2 regions of the Tsukamurella soli genome follow, and region 2 is predicted to be linked to the other one. Evidence: predicted binding sites of a transcription regulator. Region 2 holds the regulator's gene; the other holds the start of a gene.

Region 1 (7,291 bases), on a different contig from region 2:
TGCGCGAGCTGCTGCAGACGGTGATCCCGACCAGCGACGTCGACCACTTCTGGCTGTGCGGCCCGCACGGCATGGTGACCGACGCCGAATCCGTGTTGGCCGACCTGGGTGTGGAGCGCCAGCGGATCCACCGCGAACTGTTCTACGTCGACGACGGCACCCCGCCGCCGCAGGAGAGGCACCGCGAGCCGGGCGTGACCGGCCCGCGCAGCGAGGTCACCGTCGTCCTCGACGGCCGCAGCGTGACGGGCACCCTCGCGCGGGCGGACACGATCCTCGACGGCGCCGAGGCGTTCCGCCCGGATCTGCCGTTCGCCTGCAAGGGCGGTGTGTGCGGCACCTGCCGCGCGCGGGTGCTGTGCGGCGAGGTGGACATGCGCCGCAACTACGCCCTCGAGGACGACGAGGTGGCCGCCGGATTCGTCCTCACCTGCCAGACCTACCCGATCGGCGACGCCGTCACCGTCGATTTCGACGCGTGAGTCGCACGTAGCCGACGAACCCCAGGAAGCCGGACGCATGACCACCGCCACCCCCACCGACGACATCGAATTCGCCTCGCGCGACCGGATCGCGGCGCTCCAGCTCGAGCGTCTGCGGTGGTCGCTCGCCCACGCCTACGAGCACGTCCCGCACTACCGGAAGGCCTTCGACGCCGCGGGCGTGCACCCGAGCGACTGCCGGGAACTGTCGGACCTGGCGCGGTTCCCGTTCACCACGAAGGCGCATCTGCGGGAGAACTACCCCTTCGGCATGTTCGCCGTTCCGCGCGCGGAGGTCTCGCGGATCCACGCCTCGTCGGGCACCACCGGCTGGCCCACGGTGGTCGGATACACCGCGAGGGACATATCCACGTGGGCCGATGTGGTGGCGCGATCGCTGCGTGCGGCGGGCGTGAAGCCCGGGGACCGGGTGCACGTCGCGTACGGGTACGGCCTGTTCACCGGCGGCCTCGGCGCCCACTACGGTGCCGAGGGGCTCGGCTGCGCGGTGATCCCCATGTCCGGCGGGCAGACCGAGAAGCAGGTGCGGCTGATCTGCGACTTCCAGCCCGACGCGATCATGGTGACCCCGTCGTACATGCTCACGATCGTGGACACGATGATCGCGATGGGCATCGACCCGCGGTCGACGTCCCTGCGGGTCGGGGTGTTCGGTGCCGAGCCCTGGACCGAGCGGATGCGCTCGGAGCTGGAGAGCGACATGGACATCGACGCTGTGGACATCTACGGCCTGTCGGAGGTGATGGGCCCGGGCGTGGCCCAGGAGTGCGTGGAGACCAAGGACGGACTGCACATCTGGGAGGACCACTTCTACCCGGAGATCATCGACCCGACCACCGGCGAGGTGCTGCCCGACGGTGAGCACGGCGAGCTGGTGTTCACCTCGCTGACGAAGGAGGCGACGCCGATCATCCGCTACCGCACAAGGGATCTCACCCGCCTGCTGCCGGGCACCGCGCGCACGATGCGGCGGATGGAGAAGGTCACCGGCCGCACCGACGACATGATCATCCTGCGCGGCGTCAACCTGTTCCCGACGCAGATCGAGGAGCTGATCCTCGGGATCGATGCCCTTGCACCGCAGTTCCAGTGCATCCTCACGCGGCCCGGCCGCATGGACGAGCTCACCGTGCGCGTCGAGCACCGCCCCGACGCCCCGTCCGGCGCGCACACACCGGCGGGCGCGGCGCTGCAGCGGCTGATCAAGGACAAGATCGGCGTGACCGTGGCCGTCGACGTCGTCGGGCCCGGCGGGCTCGAGCGCTCGGTGGGTAAGGCACGCAGGCTGCTCGATCGTCGACCGCGCGATTGAGGCGACGGCGATGTCGTTCGGCACCCGATTCGACTCCGCGGACGTCGCCCGCGCGGACCGGTTCGACGCGTGGTGTGAGACGGTGCGCAGCAGCTTCGTGCCGTTGCGGGCCGCGACGGCGGAGCCCGCGGAGTTCACGGGCCGGCTGGTGGCGCAGGCGATGGGTGGGCTCGCGATCAGCACGGTGGCGGCCAGCAGGGTGACGGTGTCTCGCACCCGTCGCGAGATCGCCGCGGACGACCCGGGATTCGTCAAGGTCGGCCTGCAACTCGCGGGCAGCGGGACGGTCGTGCAGGACGGGCGGGCCACCGTGCTCGGGGCGGGCGATTTCGCGGTGTACGACACCAGCCGCCCCTACCGCCTGGACTACGGTGACCCGTTCGCCGTCTTCGTGGTCATGGTCCCGGCTGCGCGTCTGCGGATCCCGCGGCCCAGGCTCGCCGAGCTGACCGCGGTGCGGTTCGACGGTCGCTCGGGTCTGCCGGCGCTGGTCTCCCGGCTGCTCGCCGAGCTCGGCCGGCAGCTGGAGACCCTGCCGGTGCGCAGCGATCCCGTCGTCGGCGACGCCGTGTTGGACCTGCTCACCGCCGCTCTCGCCGACCGGATAGACGCGGCCCCCGCGGGAGATGCGCGGCGGCGGAGTCTGCTGCTGGAGATCCAGACCGGGATCGCCGCCCGGCTGTCGGATCCGGGCCTGACCGTTCGCGAGATCGCCGCCGAGCATCACGTCTCAGTGCGCTACCTGCAGAAGCTGTTCGGCGAGCACGGCGAGACGGTCAGCGGTTGGATCCGCAGCCGACGGATCGAACGGATCAGTCACGACCTCGCCAATCCTGCGCTGGCGGGTGCGACAGTGTCCGCGATCGGCGCGCGCTGGGGGATCGCGAGCGCCGCGGCCCTGTCCCGGATGTTCCGCGCCGAGGTCGGCTGCACTCCGTCGGAGTACCGGGTGCATCGGTTGGACTGATCGGCGTCCCGGCTCAGCCGGGGTCTGTGCTGCGGTCGCCTGTGGTGCGACCGTGCGTGTAGCGCTTACGGATGCTGGTCTTGACGAGCGACACCGGCACGTTGCGCTGTCCACGGGTCGGTGTGGCGCCGTTCATGGTGCAGGCGTGGGTGTCCCAGGGGGTCGCGGCGTCGTGCTCCGCGAGCAGGCGTTCGAGGATCTCACCTCCGGTGGGGCCGTCGAGCACGGCCGCGATCTCGTCGTGGATGGGGCCGATCTGCTGCACGTGGGCGGCGTGCTCGCTCGCGGCCATCGTGCGCTGGTTGTAGGAGCGCAGCCACGCGCTGCGGGTGAGCGTCCAGCGTTCCAGGGCCTGCCGATAGAGCTCGGTGCAGTCGTGGGTGTGGTTGACACGCACCGCGCCGCCCGCGATCCGGGGGTGGCTCCATCCGGCGCGTCCGCGGTAGGGGCCGTCGGCGACGGGCGCGGTGTGGTTTCCGTCGGGGCTGACGGTGGCGTGGTGGGCGTCGCAGACGAGGGTGAGGTTGTCGATGTCCGTCGTCCCGCCGGCGGCGTACTCATCCATGTGGTGGACGGCGCAGAACGCGGGCGGCACGTCGCATCCGGGTGCGCTGCAGCCCTTCTCGGTGGCGTAGAGGGCGATCCGCTGGTCGGGAGCGGCGAGGCGTCGAGTGCGGCCGAGCCACAGCGGGCGGCTCGCGACGTCGGTGAGGAGGACGTAGCGCGGATGTCCGCCGGCGAGACGTAGCGCATCGGCGACGGGCAGGGTGCCACCGGTGGCCGTGGTCGCGGTGCCGGCGAGGCTGGTGAGTTGATCGACGGTCATGGTCGCGATCACCATCGCGGGTAGTCCGCGGTGTGTTCCGGCGTGCCCGAGTGCGAGGCGCAGGGCGTGCGTGAGGGCGTCGTGGCGCCGCTGGGTGGGGGTCCGCTCGTCCCGCTTCGCGGCGGCGGCCAACTCCTGCTCGGACGCGTGCGCGGTGTCGTCGAGCGGCGCGGGGTCGGCGGGGTTGCACACCCCGGGCCGCCCCCACTTCGCGATCACCGCGTCCAACATGGCCCGGGTCGCCGCGTCGAGGGTGGCGTCGAGGTCGGTGAGGCCGTCGTCGTCCTGCGGCGCGGCATCGAGGCTCCGCGCGCGTCTGGCCTGCTCGGGGTCGGGTTCGGCGCCGTCGGGGTCGACCGTGTCCGCGGCATGCTTCGCGGCTTTGCGCACCGCGTCGGGGGTGGACTCCCGGGCGAGTCCGGTGAGGATGTCCTCGAGCTGGTCGAGTTGGTCGCCGGTGAGGCGGCGTCGGCACCGTTCGATCGCCTTCTCGACGGCGGCAGCGTGGGCATCCGAGATGTCCCCGTCGACCTGTGCCTGAGCCAGCAGCGGGTGCCGCGGCGCGACGGTTTCCCCGGTCGGCGTCGTCGACCAGGCCCGGTAGTGCACCGCTTTGACGCGGGCAGCGGCCTCCCCACCCGACAGCCGCAGGGCGGCGACGAGCAATTGCTTCAGATTGCGGAAGCCGAGCTGCCCGGGGACGCCGAGCCGGTCGCAGGTGCCCGCGATCCGGGTCGTCACCGGCGACAGGCGGCGGTGGCACCGTTCGATCCGCACCATCGCGTCGAGGGCCTGCTTCGGGGTGAGCATGCCCGGGTCCGCTTCGGCCAGGCCGGTGGTGGCGTGTTCGAATGCTTCGAGACGCCGCAGGTATTCATCAGTGCTGATGGGTCCGGGGATCATGTGTTCACCTCCTTCGATCCGATGTGATCCAGCTTACACGACAAATCGAACGGCGCCATAAAATTGGAACACATATTCTCATAGTGTCTGAAAATCACCCACGGGGTGTCGACCGATGGTGCGCCGACGGGCAACGGGTGTGCACAGATTGCCAACTGCGCATGGATCGACCGGAGAAGAATGTGTGGTGCATCACACCCGGTGCAGATGAGGAGCTCGAGACGATGAAGACGCAGGCCGCAGTGATTTTCGCACCCGGCGAGGACTGGCAGATCGAGGAGCTCGAGCTCGACGAGCCCAAGTACGGCGAGGTGCGGGTGGAGCTCGCGGCGTCGGGCATGTGCCACTCGGACGAGCACGTGCGAGACGGCAGTGTCCCGCTCGAGATCTACCCGTTCATCGGCGGGCACGAGGGTGCCGGCATCGTCACGGCGGTGGGGCCGGGCGTGCGGAGCCTCGAGGTGGGCGACCACGTGGCGCTCGGTTTCATCCCCGCCTGCGGTCGATGTCGCGAGTGCGCCACGGGCAAGTCCAGCATCTGCGACATGGGTGCGGATCTCATGCTCGGACTGCAGATCTCGGACGCGACGTCGCGGCACCACATCGGCGGGAAGGACGCGAGCATCATGTGCCTGCTCGGCACCTTCAGCCCGCACACCGTGGTGAACGAGGCGTCGTGCGTCAAGATCACCGACGACATCCCGCTCGACAAGGCGGCCCTCGTCGGCTGCGGTGTCACCACCGGCTGGGGTTCGTCCGTGTACGCGGCGGAGGTGCAGGCCGGCGAGACCGTGGTCGTCCTCGGCATGGGTGGTGTGGGTTGCGGAGCGGTACAGGGGGCGCACCTCGCGGGCGCCCGGCACGTCGTGCTGGTGGACCCGTCGCCGTTCAAGCGTGAGCAGGCCAAGATCTTCGGTGCCACGCACGCGGTCGCGTCGATCGAGGAGGCGACCACGCTCCTGCAGGACCTCACCTGGGGCCACATGGCCGACAAGGTGCTCATCACCGTCGATGTGGCGCGCGGCGATCTCGTGGCGCAGGCCATGAGCCTGGTCGCGAAGGGCGGTGTGTGCGTTCAGGTCTCGGTGGGCCCCGTCGCCGACATGGACGTGCAGCTGAGCCTGTTCGATCTCACCGCGATGCGGAAGACGTTCAAGGGCGCGTGGTTCGGCAACGCCAACATCCGCTTCGACATCCCCCACCTCCTGCGGCTGTACATGGAGGGGCAGCTCAAGCTGGACGAGATGATCACCCGGGAGTACACGCTGGACCAGGTCAACGAGGGCTACGCGGCCATGCGCCGAGCCGAGAACGTCCGGGGCCTGATCCGGTACTGACGCAGGCCCGCGGTCGGCGCGGTCGTGCGCCGACCGCGGTCAGTGCAGGGCTGTGGTCGGTGCAGGGCTGCGATCAGCTCAAGGCCCCGCGCAGCGTCTTCGCCGCCAGGGCCACCGAGTCACGCTGTCCCACTGCGTAGTCCTCGTTCTCGATGGACAGGGGGCCGTTGTAGCCCGCCGCGCGCAGCGCGGTGACGAACCGGGTCCAGAACTCGACCCCGTTGCCGCGGCCCACTGCGACGTAGTTCCAGGCGCGCTCGGCGAACCGCTCGTTGGGGACGGTCTCGAGATGCGACCGCACCGCGGCCAGGGGCTCGATCGTCGTGTCCTTGGCGTGCACGTGATGGATGGTCCCCGCGAGCGCATCGACGGCGGCGATCGGGTCGGCGCCCATCCAGAACAGGTGGCTGGGGTCGAAGTTCACGCCGACGGTGTCGCCGACGGCCGCACGCAGACGGAGCAGCCCCGGCACGCTGTAGACGAGCTGGTTGGCGTGCATCTCGACGGCGATCCGCACGCCGCGCCGCCGGGCCTCCTCGGCGACGCCGCCCCAGTAGTCGATCGCGACCTCCCACTGGTGCTCCAGCAGCTGCAGGTTCTCCGGCGGCCAGACGGTGGTGATCCACGCGGGGAAGGTGTCGCCGGGCTTCGCCGGCAGCCCGGACATGGTGACCACGGTGCCGATCTCGAGATCCTCGGCCAGCCGCAGCGCGCCGCGCAGGACCGCGTCGTCGCGCTCGCCGTGCACGGGGTGCAGCGGGTTGCCGGACGCGTTGAGGGCCTCCAGGCGGAGGCCTCGGGCCGTGACGTCGGTGTGCAGCCGGGTCCGCTCGGCACCGTCGTCGAGCAGCTCGCGCAGGTCGGCGTGCGGCGCCGGCGACCAGCCGCCGTGCGTGCCGCCCAGGCCGATCTCGACTGTGTCGATACCGAGTTCGGCGGCGAAGTCGAGGGCCTGGTCGCGGGTCAGCTCCGACAGGCTGTCGGTGAGCAGGCCCAGTTCCATGATGGGGTTCCTTTCGGGGTGTGGTGGGGTATCTTCGCGTTACACAGCGCTATTCGCCGCAGCGCTGTTCGCGGGCCCGAACAGCGCCCGCTGTGCGACGAGCGACTGCGGGGCTACGTCGAGGTAGGCCAGCGCTCCGACGCCGCGATCGTGCAGGGCGCCCGTCAGCGGCAGGTCGACGGTGGCGCGCAACGCCGCGGACGCGTACGCCGCGACCGTCTCCTCGAGGGTGTGCAGGCCCACGGCGCCGTCGGCCGCCGGAGCGCGGCCGGTCCGAACGGCCGCGGCGAGGTCGGCGACGGTGTCGCGCACGGCGTCGGCGATGAGCTGAGCCAGCTCCTGCCCACCTGCCAGGTCGACGGTTCGCGTGCCGCCCGACGGCGTTGTGACGGTCAGTGATTCGAACGGCGCCCACGGCGGGGTCCCGTCGCCGCGGTAGC
Region 2 (7,291 bases):
CCGTGGGTAGAGGTGCCGGCGTCAGGGCTCGGCGAGGGCTGCCACGTCCCGGCGGACGGCGCGCCGGACCCGCTCGGGCACCCGCTCCGAGAACGACACGGCCAGCGCCAGTGGTGCGGGTGCCGGAAGTCCGTCCATGGGGCGTATCCCGTCGACGGCGTCGATCTCGGGCAGCAGCGTCACGCCTAGGCCCGACCGTGTGGCCGCGTACAGTCCTGCGAGGTTGGCCGCCTCGGCGACCACAGTGGCACCGCCGGGCAGAGCGTGCGCCGCGCCCGTGGCGGGCGCGCGGAGCACGCACGGCGCGTCGAAGACGATGATGGGCAACGGGCCGGCACCGGCGACGAAATCCTTTGCGGCGTACCAGCACAGCGGTAGCGTCCCCACCGCATCCGGATGCCCGGCGGGTGCGAGGAACACCGCCACGTCCGCCGCCCCCGCGCCGATCGCGTCGGCGACGTACGCGCTGCGGTCCAGGCGGAACTGCGCGCTGTAGCCGCCGGGCAGTTCGCTGAGCAGGTTGCTGAGCACTGGGATCAGGTGGTCGGCACCGTGCTCGATGGTGGCCACGACGAGCGTCTTGCGTGACGGTGCAACAAGCGTGCTCACGGCCTCGTCGTGTGCGGCCAGGATCCGCTCCGCAGCGGCGAGCAGGCGCTCGCCGTGCTCGGTGAACCGGATACCGCGCCCCGCCTTGGCCACGACCGCCGCTCCGGTCTCCTTCTCGATCCGGCGCAGGTGCGCGCTCACCGTGGACTGGGTCAGGTGCAGAGTCGCCGCGGCGCGGTGCACGCCGCCGCAGCGGGCCACAGCCACGACGCTGCGCAGGGGGAGGATATCGAGCACGGGATCGCTCACAGCCACCAGTATCACCCATCGGAGCGACCGATGTACCGATTCGATCGATTGATATCCGCGATTGATCGTGATCGCAGATCGTCGTTGGACGACAGCGGGATCGGGCGACACGATCGGGGCATGAGACTTTCACCTGTCGTCGCAGTCCCGCTCATCCTGCTGTGGGCATTCGGCTACCCGCTCGGCGCATTAGGGGTCGCCGCGATGAGCCCGATGCTGCTGGTGTTCCTACGATTCGGCCTGTCCGGCATCGCGATGGCCGTCGTGGTGCGGGCGACGGGGCGGCGGTGGCCGTGCGGAGCGGCGCTCCGGCATGCCGTGGTCGCCGGCCTGCTGGGCCAGGCCGGCCAGTTCATGGGGCTGTACCTCGGACTCACCGCGGGAGTCCCCCCGGCCGTCGCGGCGCTCGTGATCGCCGTGAACCCGGTAGTCACCACCCTCGCTGCGCGGATCACGTTGGCGGAGAAGCTGACCGGCCGTAAGGTGGTCGCAGCTGCCCTCGGTCTCGCCGCCGTCGTGGCGGCCTGCTGGTCGGCGGTCGGCCACCTCACTCATGCCGGCGCCGGTATCGGCTTCACGCTGCTCGGGCTCGCCGGCCTGGTCTCCGGCGGCCTCTACCAGCAGCGGTTCTGCCGTGGGGCGGACCCGATCACCCTCAACGCTGTCGGCCTCATGTCCTCCGCGCTACCGGCCGGGATTGCTGCGATCGCGACCGGCCTGGCGGTGCCGCACCCTGTCCGCGCCGTCGAGGTCCTCGCCGCGATGGTCGTGCTCAGCTCGCTGGTCGCGACCACCCTCTACGTCCGCGCGATCGCCCAGGCGGGAGCGGTCGCGGCGGCGTCGGTCTTCGCGGTGATTCCGTCGGTGACCGCGCTCATGACGTACGCCATGTTCGGTACCCGCCCCAGCCTCGGCGCCGTCGTCGGGCTTGTGCTCGGCGCCGCGGCGTGCGTGGTCACCTCGGGGGTGGGCGGCCACGGCGCACGGCGGGTGATCCGACGCGCCGCGCTACGGGCCACCGGACAAGGCCCGGTCAGATCCGGCGCATGACCGCCACGATCTTGCCGAGGATCACCGCATCGTTGCCGTGGATCGGATCGAACGCCGGGTTGTGCGGCATCAGCCACACGTCCCGCCCCGTGCGCCGGAAGGTCTTCACCGTGGCCTCGCCGTCGAGCATGGCGGCCACGATGTCGCCGTTGTCCGCCACCGACTGCTGGCGTACGACGACCCAGTCGCCGTCGCAGATCGCGGCGTCGACCATCGACTCGCCGACCACCCTGAGCAGGAACAGCGACCCCTCGCCGACGAGCTCGCGCGGCAACGGGAAGATCTCCTCGACCGCCTCTTCGGCGAGAATGGGCCCCCCCGCGGCGATCCGGCCGAGCACGGGCACGAATGCCGGCTCCGGCATCCGGGTGTCGTCCTCCATCACCTTCTGGATCACCTTGGCGGTGCGTTCCTCGGCGCCGTGGACGTTCACCGCCCGCGGACGGTTGGCATCGCGCTGCAGGAAGCCGAGCCGCTCGAGCGTGCGCAGCTGGTGCGCGACGGACGACGTCGACGTGAGACCGACGGCATCACCGATCTCGCGGATGCTCGGCGGGTAGCCGCGCTCGCGGACCGACTTGCGGATCACGGTGAGCACCTGCTTCTGCCGGCGGGTCAGGTGGTCCTCGGACACCGGTCCGTCGGCGTCGACCGCGCGGCGGCCGCCTCGATACCGCTGCTTCGGGGTCTCGATCTCGCTCACGTCGTCCTCCCCGTCCTGCATGGGATTCCCCTCCTCTTGGGTCGCATGTCCTGGGCTTGAGGGCCACCTTCTCGCGGTCTCACACCCCTGTGCTGTCGATCTCACTGTAGCCGAACATCCGGACCGTGACAAACATCTGTTCGAGAAATTTCCGCGCGTGTCTTCCGGAAACCCTCGACCTGTGGTAGATATCGAACAGACATTCCTTCGAACATCGGGGCGAGATCGCATCCGGGTTCGCGGTAGCGGTCGAGCGGTCCACCGAAACTTGTCGGTGGGTGCGGGTAGAACGACTGCATGACCGCAAGGAACCACCCATCCGGCAGGAGGACGAGCATGACCACCACCATCGATCGCACCGGCATCGCTGCAGTTCAGGAGCACATCAATGATCTTCCGCTGAGGGATCCGCGCCGTGCCCCCGCACGGAGCCGGGCGATGTCCCCGCGCCTGGCGCAAGCGCGGGCAGAGCAGTCCCGTCGTGGGGAAGCTGTCGGCACCGTGTCTTCGTCCACCGGTGCGAAACAGCTGTCCGTCGAGACAGGTCGAACGCCTGACCGGTGCGATCGGGATGCCGCGATCGCGGGTTGGCGAGCCGAGCGCGGAGTTCGAGTCGAACGGCTGGCACGCTCGGCTGAGCGGCGCGCACGGCAGCGGCGGCGGGTATCGCGGGCGGGCGGATGTGCGCGCCGCGGGCAGCCTTCGGTGCGGGTGTGCGTGACGGTCGGCGTTGCGGCACTGCTGCTCGCGCTCGGACTGGTGGGTCTCGCGGGCCTGGCCGGTGCGGGCGAGACGGTGGCGCGGGGGCAGGTCGCCGCAGCGGACCCCGCGATCCGTGACCAGACGTCGCTCGTGACGGTGCGCGCGGGCGAGACGCTCCCCGACGTCGCCCGCGCTGTGGCCGGCGGGCACCCGGCGTCGGCCGTCGCGCAGGAGATCGCCGAGATCAACGGTATCGCCGACGGTCACGTCATCGCCGGCCAGACGCTCGTCGTCCCGCGGTACTAGGTCCGATCCGAGCAGACGGGAGAACAGAGATGACGGAGGCACGAGGCATGGGATGGTTCGGAGGCCGGGTCGCGGCAGGCGTGCGCCCGGTCGGGGAGCGTCGTCTACAGCTCGTCGTCGGTACCGCGCACGCGGATTGCTCGACGGTCCTACCGTTTCCGGGGCGAGTATCCTCGAGCCCGACACTCGGCCCGCGCCGTGCCACCGCCGTGGTGCCGCACCGGCGGCGGCCCGAGGCCGACGGTGAGGGTGAGCGCATGCATTGTCCGTTTTGCAGGAACGAGGACACCCGTGTGGTCGATTCCCGCGTGTTCGACGACGGTCAGGGGATCCGCCGCCGCCGTTCGTGTGCGAACTGCGGGCGCCGGTTCACGACGGTCGAGAGCGCGGTCCTGGCAGTGGTGAAACGTAACGGCGTCACCGAGCCGTTCAGCCGCGAGAAGGTGATGAAGGGCGTACGCCGTGCGTGCCAGGGACGCGACGTCTCGGAGGCGGCGTTGCAGCGCCTCGCGCAGCAGGTGGAGGACGCGGTGCGGTCGAGCGGCGCAGCGGAGGTCCCGTCCCACGAGGTGGGGCTCGCGATTCTCGGTCCGCTGCGGGACCTCGACGAGGTCGCGTATCTGCGGTTCGCGTCGGTCTACCAGGACTTCACCACGATCGAGGACTTCGAGGCGGCTATCCAGGCGCTTCAGCGCGATCGCGCGAACCGCGCCACCCGAGCCTGACGAGGGGCAGTTCGAGGCGGTGCGGGGCCACACTCAGGCGGCCTCGGCGATCACCGCCAGGATGCGTTTCTCCGACACCGATCCGGCGGTGCCGAGCGACTGGGCGAACAGGCTGATGCGCAGCTCCTCGATCAGCCAGTGCACGTGCTCGTGCAGGGCGTCGCGGCGGCTCTCGGGTAGGGCGTCGAGGCGGGCCCCGAGCGCTGCGTAGATCCGGTCGAGTACGACGAGGCCGCGGTCGTCGCGATCGAGCGACCCCGGGAGTGCGGCGAGGCGCAGGTCGGCCCCGCGTGCGTACCTCGGCATCCGCCGCAGGTGTGTCCCCGCGGTGGCGGCGACGAACCCCGGCAGTAGCAGGCTGTCGAGCTGTTCGGCGACATCGTCGGCAGCGTCGCGGGCGGGTGCGCCGTTCTTGATCGAGGCGATGCGGCCCCGCGCGTCGGTGGCCGCGGCGATCGCGTCAGCCGCGCACGTGAGGTACTCGAGCTGCGTCTCGCCTAGTCGCGCGCGGACGGTCGCGGCGAGCTCGGTGAACTCGGCGGGCGTCCACGCGAGTGGCGCGGTGGCACGTAGGTCGGTGATCGCGCGTCGGCGGCAGTCGGCGAGGAGCTCCTCGGGCGTCCGGTACGGGCCCTGCGACAGGGCGATCCGCTGCTTGGGCCCGAGTGTGCGGAGTGCCGATTTCGGGGCGGCGGGCAGAGCGACCTCGAGCAGCCGGTCCAGCCCGGCAGCGGTCGACGCGCGCTGCGCGGCCTCGGTGGCCACGATGCGCACGCCGGCACCGTCGGCGGTGGCGTACAGCGCGCCGAACCCCTCGACCGTCCGCCCGTCGACCTGTGTCTCCACCCGGCGCGGGACGTCGCCGAGGGTCTCGGCGGTCCACGTGGTGGCGGGTGGCCGTTCGAATCTCGACGTCCGCCGTGACAGATCCTTCTGGACCTCCCGGCCCAGCCTGCGCTTGAGTGCGTCGAGGTCCTTGCCCTCGGCGAGGACCTTGCCCCTCTCGTCCACCACCCGGAACGTGACCCGCAGGTGCTCGGGGAGCTCGGCGGGCCGGAAGTCCCCCGGCCGAATCACTGTCCCGGACAGCTGTGTCAGCTCGCGCGCGAGACCGTCGGCCAGCGGCTCGCTGCGCGCCGCGAGTCGTGCCATCGCGGCGGCAGCGAAGTCGGGCGCCGGTACCACCTCGCGCCGCAGTTGCTTGGGCAGCGTCTTGATCAGTCCGGTGGCGAGCTCGTCGCGCATCGCGGGTACCAGCCAGTCGAACCCGTCCGCCCGCACCGACGCGAGGTCGCGGACCGGGATCTCGGCGGTGACCCCGTCGTCCGCGGCCCCCGGCTCGAACCGGTACTTCAGCGGGACCTCGATGCGCCCCTGCAACCACGCCGTCGGGTACGCCTCCGCGGTCACGTCGTCGGCGTTGTCGGTGAGGACGGTCTCCTCGGTGAAGTCCAGCAGCGCCGGGTCCGCGCGGCCCGCCTTCTTCCACCAGCGGTCGAAGTGCGCCGCCGACACGATGTCGTCGGGCACGCGCCGCTCGTAGAAGTCGTACAGCGCGTCCTCGTCGACCACGATGTCGCGCCGCCGCGCCTTGTCCTCGAGGTACTCGGCGTCCTCGAGCAGCGCCCGGTTGCGTGCGAAGAACGCGTGGCGCGTGCGCCATTCGCCCTGGACCAATGCGTGCCGCAGGAACAGGTCGCGCGAGAGCACGGGGTCGATCGACCCGTAGTTCACCGTTCGATCGGCGATCAGTGGGACGCCGTACAGCGTGACGCGCTCCTGCGCGAGGACCGCCTCCCGCTTGGTCGACCAGTGCGGCTGCGAGTAGTGGTGCTTCGCGAGCGGGCCCGCGATCTTCTCGGCCCACTCCGGCTCGATGCGTCCCACCGTCCGCGCGAACAGCCGCGACGTCTCCACCAGCTCGGCCGCCATCACGAATCGCGGCGGCTTGCGATACAGCGCCGAACCGGGGAACACCAGGAACTTCGCGCCCCGCGCCCCGAGGAACTCGCGGGACTCGCCCTCGCGCAGACCGATGTGCGACAGCAGCCCGGCGAGCAGCGCCTGATGGATGTCGTCCAGGCGGGCGCCGGCATCGGGCTCGGGCAGCTCCGGCACCGTCCACCCGAGATCCCGGCAGATCTGGCGCAGCTGTCCCTGCAGGTCCTGCCACTCCCGGATGCGCACGTAATGCAGGAACTCCCGCTGGCACGTGCGTCGGAACGCGCTGGAGCTGAGCTCGTTCCGACGCTCGCGGAGGTAGCGCCACAGATTCACGTACGCGAGGAAGTCCGATGCGGGGTCCGCGAACCGGGCGTGCTTCTCGTCGGCGGCCTGGCGATACTCGCTGGGCCGCTCTCGCACGTCCTGGATCGACAGCCCGGCGACGATGACCAGCACCTCCGGCAGGCACCCTGCCTCGCGGGCGGCGACCAGCATGCGCGCGAGCCGCGGGTCCACGGGCAGGTCGGCCAGCTGGCGCCCGATGGGGGTCAGCGAACGGTGCGCGGCGTCGGCGTCTGCGAGGGCCCCGAGCTCCTCGAGCAGCGCGACACCGTCACGCACCGCCCGTGGGTCGGGCGGCTGCACGAACGGGAACGCCGCTACGTCGCCCAGGCCGAGCGACGTCATCGACAGGATCACCGACGCCAGATTGGTGCGCAGGATCTCCGGGTCGGTGAACGCGGGACGTGCCTCGAAGTCGTCCTCGGCGTAGAGCCGGATCGCGATGCCGTCTGAGGTGCGCCCGCAACGGCCGGAGCGCTGCCGCGCCGACGCCTGCGAGATCGGCTCGATCGGCAGGCGCTGCACCTTGGTCCGTACGGAGTACCGGGAGATGCGCGCCGTCCCGGGATCGACCACATATTTGATGCCCGGCACCGTCAACGAGGTCTCGGCGACGTTGGTGGACAGCACGATCCGGCGCCCCGCGTGCGGCGTGAACACG

Evidence for each region. Region 2 encodes LexA, which represses DNA repair genes until DNA is damaged. Its sites were predicted from a motif close to CGAACANNTGTTCG; they were not measured.
Region 1: ABD908_RS10100 (HNH endonuclease signature motif containing protein) is a predicted target of LexA. The motif match lies at 4,577-4,590, and genes of this name have one in related genera.

The regions. Positions count from the first base shown of each region.
Region 1 is NZ_BAABFR010000025.1:40,436-47,726, forward strand. Features, by position in the region: gene paaE (1,2-phenylacetyl-CoA epoxidase subunit PaaE) at 1-482, shown strand, start outside; gene paaK (phenylacetate--CoA ligase PaaK) at 520-1,815, shown strand; gene ABD908_RS10095 (AraC-like ligand-binding domain-containing protein) at 1,826-2,782, shown strand; gene ABD908_RS10100 (HNH endonuclease signature motif containing protein) at 2,796-4,511, opposite strand; gene ABD908_RS10105 (NDMA-dependent alcohol dehydrogenase) at 4,736-5,848, shown strand; gene ABD908_RS10110 (sugar phosphate isomerase/epimerase family protein) at 5,922-6,851, opposite strand; gene ABD908_RS10115 (Gfo/Idh/MocA family protein) at 6,891-7,291, opposite strand, start outside.
Region 2 is NZ_BAABFR010000031.1:13,286-20,576, reverse strand. Features, by position in the region: gene ABD908_RS11730 (LysR family transcriptional regulator) at 22-858, opposite strand; gene ABD908_RS11725 (DMT family transporter) at 979-1,908, shown strand; gene lexA (transcriptional repressor LexA) at 1,892-2,632, opposite strand; gene ABD908_RS11715 (LysM peptidoglycan-binding domain-containing protein) at 3,329-3,619, shown strand; gene nrdR (transcriptional regulator NrdR) at 3,877-4,344, shown strand; gene hrpA (ATP-dependent RNA helicase HrpA) at 4,378-7,291, opposite strand, start outside.